2 linked regions of the Lujinxingia vulgaris genome follow. The protein of the gene in region 1 binds, or shares a complex with, the protein of each later gene. Links are inferred from orthologs where the notes say so. Each region holds a gene or a part of one and is shown in the gene's direction. Other genes may lie near its edges.

What was found.
Region 2: the proteins of prmC (region 1) and prfA are in contact, whole or in part, in a crystal structure (PDB 2B3T), measured with the Escherichia coli proteins. The link is inferred for Lujinxingia vulgaris from one-to-one orthologs.

The regions. Positions count from the first base shown.
Region 1 is NZ_VOSM01000007.1:68,076-73,978, reverse strand. What follows is about bases 1,598-4,496. They hold prmC (peptide chain release factor N(5)-glutamine methyltransferase), read left to right. Parts: upstream 1,598-2,545; coding sequence 2,546-3,448; downstream 3,449-4,496. Other genes in these bases: FRC98_RS14270 (methyltransferase domain-containing protein), read left to right, coding at 4,014-4,496; FRC98_RS14275 ((2Fe-2S) ferredoxin domain-containing protein), read left to right, coding at 3,481-3,807; rpoZ (DNA-directed RNA polymerase subunit omega), read right to left, coding at 2,034-2,288; FRC98_RS14290 (hypothetical protein), read left to right, coding at 1,598-1,985. In the rest of the region: FRC98_RS14295 (PEGA domain-containing protein), read right to left, coding at 1-1,285; more of FRC98_RS14290, read left to right, coding at 1,395-1,597; more of FRC98_RS14270, read left to right, coding at 4,497-5,390; FRC98_RS14265 (helix-turn-helix domain-containing protein), read right to left, coding at 5,478-5,903. UniProt on the Escherichia coli protein: Methylates the class 1 translation termination release factors RF1/PrfA and RF2/PrfB on the glutamine residue of the universally conserved GGQ motif, i.e. on 'Gln-235' in RF1 and on 'Gln-252' in RF2.
Region 2 is NZ_VOSM01000006.1:114,467-118,822, reverse strand. Bases 1-2,854 are described here. They hold prfA (peptide chain release factor 1), read left to right. Parts: upstream 1-820; coding sequence 821-1,888; downstream 1,889-2,854. Other genes in these bases: FRC98_RS13355 (hypothetical protein), read right to left, coding at 1,913-2,854; rho (transcription termination factor Rho), read left to right, coding at 1-720. In the rest of the region: more of FRC98_RS13355, read right to left, coding at 2,855-4,114; FRC98_RS13350 (hypothetical protein), read right to left, coding at 4,137-4,356. UniProt on the Escherichia coli protein: Peptide chain release factor 1 directs the termination of translation in response to the peptide chain termination codons UAG and UAA.

The DNA.
Region 1 (5,903 bases):
GGTAGCGAAGCTGCAGAGGTCGAAGCGAGATAAGCTCCCGGCGCTCCACCTGCGCCACCACGCTCCCCCCGCCCGGCCTCGTCCAGAGCTCGGCCTCCTCGTTCACGCCCCCACCGGCATAGCTGAGCGAGAGCAGCGTCAGCCCCAGCCTCTCGCCCTCCCAGATCGCGTCCAGGCGCACCCCTCCGGCGGCCAGCGTGCGCCGCGAGCGCGCCGCCAGCTGCCCGGCCTCACTCCACCCTTCAAAGCTGTACTCCAACCCGTCGAGATCTCCGCGGGTCTGGCGCGGCGCGCTGCTATGGAAACCCAGCTCCACCCCGGCGCTCACCTGCAGGCGATTGGCCACCAGCGCTGCGACATCGATCTCACGCAGCAGGCTGCTCGCATTGACCATGGTCACCGTCGTCTCGGTCAGCCGCGCCGGATCAACCTCCACCACCTGGGTGAGAGGCTCATAACCCTCCGCGCGCACCTCCACCGCATAGCGTCCCGCCGGCAGCTCCAGCAGCTCGGCCGCACGCCCCATCGGGGCGTCCTGAATCCAGATCTCGGCCCCCTCCGGCGCGCCCAGAACCCGCAACCTCCCCGGGAGCTCCTCCATCGATTCACTCAGGCGCACCGCCTGACCGCTCCCCACCTCCACGCTGCCTTCGACCGGCGCAAACCCCTCCAGCGTCAGACGATACTCATATCGCCCCACCGCCCGCTGGCCGCTCCAGGGCGTCTGACCGACCACCTCGCCATCGAGCCACACCTGCGCTCCGGCCGGCTCGCTCTCCACCGAGACCACCCCGGAGGCATCAAAGAGCTCGCGCACAAGCTCAAAGCCCGCAGCCCGCCCCTCGCGCTCGCTTAAGCTGCCGCTTAAGACCTCGGCGCCTCGCCAGTCCACAATCTCGTAGTTAACTTCTAACTGACGCGCCTGGCGGACGACCTCCACACGCACCAGGAGTTCCACGCCCAGCGCGTCCATCGCCAGCGCCGTGGCCGAGCCGCAGGGCTCCACACCCAGCGCACAGCTCGGCCAGGGACGAACCTGCGCGCGAACCCGCGCCTCCACGTCCTGTGGGGTCAGAAGATGACGCGAACGCTCCGCCGACAGCGCCTGAGCCACCCCCTCAATCACCTCATCGGTGGCATCGCCCTCAACCTGCCAGGCCACACTGCGGGCCGGCTCCGAGGGCTGCGCTGCCACGGGCGATGCCACCACCATCGCCAGAACGCTCAGCGCCACCACACTCAAAAAAGTCGCAACTACGCGACCTTGCGACCTTTTTCGTGCCACCGCCTCCACCTCGCGCTATGCTTGTCTATCCGCCGGGGGACCGACGACCACGCCGGGCGGCGTTGTAACGCGCTGCCCCGGCACCACTTTTGAGTCCGGGAGGTATTGCATGACGGATTCGCCGAACATCCAACAGGTCGCTAACCTGCTCCATTACTTCCGCGCCGAGCTCGCTCAGGCCTTCGACGCGCTGGAGCTCACCACCGCCGCCGAGACCCAGACCTACCTGGTCCACCTTCTCGAAGGCTTCGCACGCAGCAGCGCCGAGAGCGCCCAGACCATCGGCTTCGATAAACCCGCCGCCTTCTTCCTTGGCGAGGCCATGAGCGCCGCTGGCGAGCGCCGCATCGACGCCTACCGACGCCTGGGTGATGCGAGCCTCTTCTCCTGCGGCTTCTTCGAAGAGCGCCTGGACCGCACGCCCGTCAAATCGGGCTACTACCGCGACATGGGCCGCGTCGCCTACAGCCGCTTAGGCGAGCTGATGGCCTACAAACAACCCGGCGGCGCCTTCCACATTATCTTCGAAGAGCTCACCCGCTGCTTCGACAGCGTGGTCGACGCCTTTCGACTGCTCTCCCAGCAACGCCAGCCCGACCATGAGCGCCTGCTGCTTCGCTTTATGCGCGGCAACGACCTCGACGTCGACGACTGGCGCCTGCTCGGCGGGCTCCCCGGAAAAGACACCGGCAAAGCCTGAACCAGATGCGGCGAGGAGCCTTTGACAACTCCTCGCCGCAAACCCGATTTAGCCTTTCTCGGCCTGCTCGGCGGCCAGCTCGTCGTGCCCCAGCGCCTTGGAGAGCTTGCGCTTGCTCTTTTCATCAAAGCGCACAAAACCCGCGCCAATCTCGCGCAGCGAGTGCACCGCCTCTTTGTTCGACGAGGGGAAGATGCGGTCGTTGCTGCGACGCAGCTCACGCGCACGCTGGGTGGCAAGCATCACCAGCGCGAATCGGTTTTCAATATGCTCAAGGCAGTCTTCAACGGTAACGCGAGCCATAAGTACTCCTTCAAAGATCGTAGGACGATCGAAACTTGAATCATTCGGGAAGACGCCGCGCTCCGCCCCTCAAAACCGGGGGAAACGCGAGGCGTCCGGCGGTCGCGCACAGGCGCACCGATCCGCGCGAACCTTAAGCCCGGGCTCGCATCACGTCAAGCTCTCGGCCTTTTCAGCGGCGCCGATCTCGACTATCAGGAGGGCCTCAAACGACGTGCCCCTGCGGGCCTCATTCCCCTTCTGCGCGGCAGCAACTTATGAGCACCTCCGAGAAACTCGGCCCCCCCTGGACCATCCTCAAGATCTTACGCTGGACCACCGACTTCCTTGGCGAGCGCGGCATCGACTCGCCACGGGTCGACGCCGAGGTGCTCCTCTCGCACGCGCTGGATCTTCCGCGCATTCAGCTCTACGCCCAGTTTGATCGACCGCTGATTGAGAGCGAGCTGGCCAGCTACCGCGCCATGATCAAACGCCGGGCCGCCGGCGAGCCGGTGGCCTACATCACTGGCGAGCGCGACTTCTGGAGCATCACGCTCAAGACCGACGCCCGCGCGCTGATCCCTCGCCCCGACACCGAGACCCTGGTCGAAGCCGCGCTAAAACTTCTTCCCGAAGTTAAAGAAGACCAGCGCCTGCGCGTGGCCGACATCGGCACCGGCACCGGCGCCATCGCGCTGGCGCTGGCCAGCGAGCGCCCTGATCTGGACGTCGCTGCCACCGATCTGGCCGCTCCTACCCTGGAACTCGCAAAAGAAAACGCGCAAGCCCTGGACCTTTCTGAGCGCGTGTCGTTCTTCCAGGGCGATCTGCTCGACGCGCTTCCCCAGGCGTGGCGCTCACTCGATATGCTCGTGAGCAACCCGCCTTATATCGGCACCTCGGAGCGCGAGCAGCTCATGCGCGACGTGCGCGACTTTGAACCCGAGGGCGCCCTCTTCTCTGGCGAGGACGGCCTCGACATCCTGCGGCGCCTGATCCCGGCAAGTCTCAATGTGCTGAAACCGGGCGCCTATCTCCTCCTCGAGATCGGATACCGCCAGGGGTCGGCGGTCACCGGGCTGCTCGAAGACGCCGGTTTTGAGGAGATCGCGATTCTCCCCGACCTGGCCGGACGCGACCGCGTAGCCCGCGCGCGCCGCACTGCTCAAGACGCCTGAGCAGCGGCCCGACCTCGACCTCGTAGTTCATCATGAAACCTGTCGACACCTCGTTTTGCCTGGCCCACCTGCTGGTCTGCGTCAACCAACGCCACAACTCTTCGTTGCCCTGCTGCGCCAGCGGCGACGCCGAGGCCATCTACCAGAAACTGCGCGGCTGGATTGAGGCCCATAACATGCTCTCACGCATCTGGATCACCCGCACCGAGTGCCTGGGCTGGTGCCATGTCCAGGGGAGCACGGTGGCGATCTATCCGCAAAACATCTGGGTACGCGCCATGACGCTGGAAGACTGCGACGCCCTGATCGAGGAGCACCTCCGGCCCCTTCTCAACCCCGCTTCGCCCACCCGGCGGTGAGTTTGGCGCGCCGATCCTCCGCCTGCACTTGACGCGACGCGTCAACACCTTGTCTTATAGCGACCGGGAGTTATGCTTCTGCGCCGTATGCCCACGTTTAAGGGCGATGTCCCTCCCCGACCTGCCCGAAGCAGGCTGAGCCCGGCGCGACGACATCCCCCTATTTGACTTGCTGATGAGCTGGATCGACGCAAAGGTTTTGACCCATGGCCAAGAAAAAAGAAGACGTCCTCAATGAGCTGACCCGCGTGCGTTTCGTAGGCCCCGCGCTGGCCGAAGAGCTCTACAACGATCACGGCGTGCGCGATCTGGGAGCCCTGCTGACCCTGGCTCGCGAGGGCGGCCTGACCGACCTCAGCGGCGTCGGCGCCAAAAAAGCCGCCACGATCATGAGCAGCGTCCAGCGCCTGGTCGACCGCGAGGCGGCCCCCTCGCCATCACGCGCCAACGTCGACGCAGACGCGAAGAAAAAGAGCGCTCCCAAAAAGTCGGCGCCGAAAAAGGCCGAGTCGAAGAAAGCTGACTCGATAAAAGCAGCGCCCAAAAAGGCTGAGTCGAAGAAGGCCGAGCCGAAAAAGAGCGCTCCGGCCAAAGAAGCTGCTCCTGCAAAGGCGCCGACAAAAGACGTCGCCGCGAAGAGCGTCGCCGAGAAGTCGACTGCAGAGAACGCCAAACCCAAAGCCAGCCCCACTGACAGCGGCGCTGCCGGCGAAGCCGGCGCCCCGAAAAAAACGACCGGCGCCACGGCTGTGCCTTCACTTCGCGAGCGCTTCATCAGCACGCTGCGCTGCCCGGCCTGTGGCCATGACACCTTCGAGGTTAGCCTCACCACGATCACCTGTGAGGCCTGCCAGCGTCAGTTCAACCTCCAGGACGACGTCGCCGACCTGGCCCCCCCCCACGCACCGGATCGCTCTGTCACCCAGAAGTTGATGGAGACCAAATTCTACGCCCAGTTCTACGAAGAGATCATGCGCCCGCGCCTCACCGGCGTGGTCAGCGAGCGCACCATGCGCGAGGAGTACCGCCTGGCCGCCGACTACCTCGACTTCGGCGCCGAGACGCGTCTCATCGATGTGGGCTGCGGTACCGGCAACTTCACCCGCTACTTCGCCCAGCGCATCGGCCTCGCCGAGACACGCGAGACCGGCGGCGATCTTCCCCTGGTCGTCGGCATGGACCTCTCCTGGCCGATGCTCGAGACGGCGCGCCGCAACATCCGACGCGAAAACCTCGATGGCAGGGTCTTCCTGATCCGCGGCGACGCCACCCGCATCCCGGTCAGCCGCGCCTCCTTTAACCGCCTGCACTGCGCCGGCACCCTGCACCTTCTCAACGACATCGATGAGGCGCTGCGCAACTTCGCGCGCATCCTGGAGCCGGGCGGTATCTGCGTCATCGGCACGTTTATCCTCGGCGATGGCATGCTGCGCCGTTTTGCCAAACGCGTCGCCGAGATCCCCACCCGCTTCCACTGGTTCTCCCGCGACGAGCTGCACAAACGCCTGGAGCGCGCCGGCTTTGAGATCGTCAGCGACGACGTGGCCGGCGACGCCATCACCATCAAGGCCCGCCGCATCTGAGCGTTCTCACGCCCCATCAGACCTAAAAAAGCCCGCGACCTCCCTGGAGGTCGCGGGCTTTTTTGTGAGGCATGCCACCGTGGTCAGCTAAAGCAGCGCGCGCCGCAGCGCCTCCATCACCGCCTCTTCCCCCTCGCTTCGTGCGACCACCCAGCGCGCTCCGGCGCCGCGCAGGTTCATCGCCTCCACCGCGTCGTCGCCGCAGATCACGACCATCATCATCCCCTGAAGTTCCTCATGCTCGCTGACGCGTTTGCACAGCGCATGCACGTCGAGCCCTTCCAGCTCGCTGTCGAGGAGCGCCACATCGGGCTGCCACTGCCCGATCTTCAGAAGCGCATCGACCGCGTCAGCGCTGACGTCGTAGTCGATCTCGTCACCGAACTTCGCGCGCACCCGCCCCTCCAGCCCTGTGTCGGGGTGCACGACCAGCACCCGGCGCTGACGCTGCTGCGCAAAGGGGTTAGGCATGCGGTGACGCGAAAGAAAATCATCGAGCACCTGCCGCTCAAT
Region 2 (4,356 bases), on another replicon or contig:
CCCCGCACCGGTAAGACCGTGCTGATGCAGGACATCGCCAACGCCATCGGCGACAACCACCCAGACGTCGTCCTCATCGTGCTGCTCATCGACGAGCGCCCCGAAGAGGTCACCGACATGCAGCGCTCGGTGCGCGGCGAGGTCGTCTCCTCGACCTTCGATGAGCCGGCCCAGCGTCACGTGCAGGTCGCCGAGATGGTCATCGAGAAGGCCAAGCGCCTGGTCGAGCATAAGCGCGACGTGGTCATCCTGCTTGACTCCATCACCCGTCTGGCCCGCGCCTACAACACGGTTGTGCCCCCCTCCGGCAAAATCCTCTCCGGTGGTGTCGACTCCAACGCCCTTCACAAGCCCAAGCGCTTCTTCGGCGCGGCCCGTAACATCGAAGAGGGCGGAAGCCTCACCATCATCGCCACCGCGCTGATCGACACCGGCAGCCGCATGGACGAGGTGATCTTCGAAGAGTTCAAAGGCACCGGTAACTCCGAGCTGCACCTCGACCGCAAGCTCATGGAGAAGCGCATCTTCCCCTGCCTGGACATCAACCGCTCCGGCACGCGTAAAGAAGAGCTGCTCATGGAAGACAGCCAGCTCAACCGCGTCTGGATTCTGCGCCAGCTCCTCCACCCGCTCAACGTGGTCGACTCGATGGAGTTCCTCATCGACAAGCTCGGCAAGACCGACTCCAACGCCGACTTCCTGCAGTCGATGAGCGGCTGATCCTTTGCACGGTCTCTCAACGCCCCGGAGCCTCATCGCTCCGGGGCGTTCTCATTGCATTGACCTTTTCCTGTCTGATTGTTGGGCCTGAGCCGATCCCATGTTCGAAAAACTCAAAGAAGTTGAGGCGCGCTACCACCAGCTCAACAGCCAGCTGGCCGACCCCGAGGTCGCCTCCGACCCCAACACCTTCCGAAAGATCGCCAAAGAGCAGGCGCTGCTCCAGGAAGTCGTCACCACCTACCAGCGCTACCAGAGCGTCGAGGAGGAGATCGCCGAGAACCGCGAGCTCCTCTCCGAAGATGATGACGACGCCATCAAACAGATGGCCAAAGACGAGCTTGAGCGCCTCAACCCCGAGCTCGAAGCGCTCGCGCAGACTCTCAAACGCCTGCTTCTTCCCCGCGATCCGCTCGACGACAAAAACACCTACCTGGAGATCCGCGCCGGCACCGGCGGCGACGAGGCCGCGCTCTTTGCGGCCGACCTCTTTCGCATGTACACGCGCTACGCCGAGCGGATGGGCTGGAAGATCGAGATCGTCTCCACCAACGAGACCGACCGCGGGGGCTTCCGCGAGGTCATCGCCCTCATTGAGGGCGATAACGTCTACAGCCGCCTCAAGTTTGAGGCCGGCACCCACCGGGTGCAGCGCGTGCCCGACACCGAGAGCCAGGGCCGCATTCACACCTCGGCGGTCACCGTGGCGGTGCTGCCGGAGGCCGATGATGTGGAGATCAACATCCAGGACAACGATCTCAAGATCGACGTCTACCGCTCCTCCGGCCCCGGCGGGCAGTCGGTCAACACGACCGACTCCGCCGTGCGCATCACCCACCTGCCCACCGGGCTTGTGGTGATCTGCCAGGACGAGAAGAGCCAGCATAAAAACCGCGCCAAAGCGCTGCGCGTGCTGCAGGCCCGACTGCTGGAGCGCGAGCGCGAAGAACAACGCCAGGAGATCGAGGCCGAGCGCCGCGGTCAGGTCGGCTCCGGCGACCGATCCGAGCGCATCCGCACCTACAACTTCCCCCAGTCGCGCATTACCGATCACCGCATCGGCTTTACCACCCACCGCCTCGATGAGGTGTTGAGCGGCAACGTCGACGAGCTCATCGATCCCCTCATCGCGCACCACCAGGCTGAGGCGCTGCAAAACCTCGAATAAGCCTCCCCCTGCTCGTCGTCGCTGCTACTCCAGTCGAAGTTTGATGCGACCGCTACGTCCGTCTTCGGCCTCAATGCGGCCAGCCCAGGCCACCCGAAGCTGGGAGCTCTTCTCAACCTCGGCGAGGTTATCGATCATCGCCTCCGGCCGGCGCACATCGAGCATCAGCGGAAAACTCGCCAGGGTCTCCCTGTTGCCCAGGCACGCCCCGCCGCCGACCTCCCCGGCGGTGTTCTCGGCGATCTTCACATCCTCAATCACCACGCGGAAGGGAAGCTCATAGCCCGGCTCGCCGATGCGTCCGGCCAGCTCCCGATCCGGGGCGCTGACGGCCAGAATCCCGCCGCCGCTCTCGCCGGCGCGGTTCTTAAAGATCCCGCACCCGAGCATCACCTTCACGCTCGCGTTGATCGCCGCGATGCCCCCTCCCCCGCCCGAGGCCTGATTGGTGCTGAAGACCACCGACTCAAACTTCGCCTGACCGCCGCCCCGCACAAGCACCCCGCCGCCATGCCCCCCGCCGGCGCGGTTCTGGCTGACTTCGCCACCTTCCACCTGCAGCATCGCGCGCCCCACCGCAGCGAGTCCGCCGCCATGTTCGGTGGCCAGGTTGTTGAGCACGGCCACATCATGCGACTTCACCAGCGCGGCTTTCCCATCGCGCCCGATCGCCACGATGCCCCCGCCCAGCTCGGCGCGGTTCTCAAAGATCATGCAGCGCCGCTCCCCGGTGGCCCGAATCACAAGACGCCCGCCCATCACCGCGATCGCCCCGCCGGCACCCCGCGCGTCATTGCCGTCAAAGACCGTATCGACCACCCGGGCCAGTCCCCCGTCAAGCCCCAGCGCACCTCCCCAGCCCCGGGTCGTTTCGCTGTCTTCCGGCCCGCCAATCGCCCCCAGCGCGCGGTTGCGCTGCATCATGCAACGCTCGATCACCAGGGGCTTGGTGAGCTCCTCGGCCCAGATCGCGCCGCCCCGCCCCGCTCGGTTACTATCAAAAATACTCGCAACCACCCTCACCACGCTGCGCCTTATGCGCAGCCCGCCCCCACGCTTGGCCGACGCATTGCTCTTCCACACACAGCCCACAAAGCTCACATCGCGCCCGGGCAGCTCCTCGCCAGCGTCCTGAACTTTGACCGCCCCCAGCGAGAAGCCCTCAAACGCGCAGTTGATCACCGCCAGCGCGCGGCTCCCCACAACCTCCATCCCCCGCTGCGCCACACCCTCGCGCCCTACCAGATAACATCCCACCACCCCCTGCGACTGCCCGGCGCGCACCTTCAGCGCGCAGCGCTCCTCACTCGGCGCAAGTATTGTGACCCGCTCCTCATGATCCGGCATCGCCTGGGCGCGCAGCCAGGCCAGCCGCTCATCGACGCTCTCCACCCCCGGCATACAGTCGTTGACGATGACCACCCGGTCCGGCACCTCCAACGCCTCCTGATAGACGCCGGGACGCACGCGCACGACCACCGCTTTCTTCTGCTTGAGCACCTCCGAGAAGGCCCGCTTCACCCCCTCGGCCAGCGAGGTATACGGCCGGCGCATGCTCCCGTCAGCCTCCTCGCCAGGCTGCCCCTCAAAACCGCCATCGACATAGACCACCGGCGCAAGCTCCATGCCCGGCGGCACATAGTAGTCGAGGCGCTGCGCCTCTTCGCGCACCTGCTGGCGAACCTCCGCCTCATACTTCGCGCGGCGCTTCTCCCCCACCTCACCGTGCACAAAAGCCATCACCGACTCGCCGGCATCTTCCTCGGCGACCACAACTTCGGCCGGGGGTGCGCCGAAGTCGAGCGTTTCGCCAACCTCAATGGCCTCGGGAGGCTCTTCGTCAGCGCCGCGGAGCATATCCGCGCGCAACATCGGCGTGCGCTGCACCTCACGCCCCACATGCTCCACGCGACGCTCCAGCTCCTCGGCCTCCTCGGCACGCTGGCGCGCCACGTCGCGAAAAATCACGCCGACACCCAGGCTGGTCATCCCCCCGAAAAAATACAGCGCCGCGCTCCCCAGCGGATGCCCGCCCACACACTGACTCCAGCCGGCCCGCTCCAACTCCAGATACTCCGGCATCACCCCGGAGAGCGCCGCCGGAAGCAGCCCCTCACTGCCCAGCCAGCACCCCATCACCGGCACCAGCCCCACGGCCATCAGCAGGGCCCCCAGCCCCAGACAACGCCGCGTCCACGCGCGCGCTCTCTGCTCTGCCACACCCATCTTCAACTCCCGACCGCGCCGTTCAAAAGCGCCTCCTGACAAGCAACCACGCCGACATCACCATACTCGCCATGCCCATTATCGCCACCGCAACCAGCCGGCCCGCCCCGGCGAACACATCGACCGCTTCTCCTCCAAACGCCTCTAAACTCGCATAAGCGCTGGAAACTGGCACCCACCAATTCCCCCCTCCCCACGCCACGAGTGCTGCCTGCACACCCACCACTCCGGCCACCACCGCC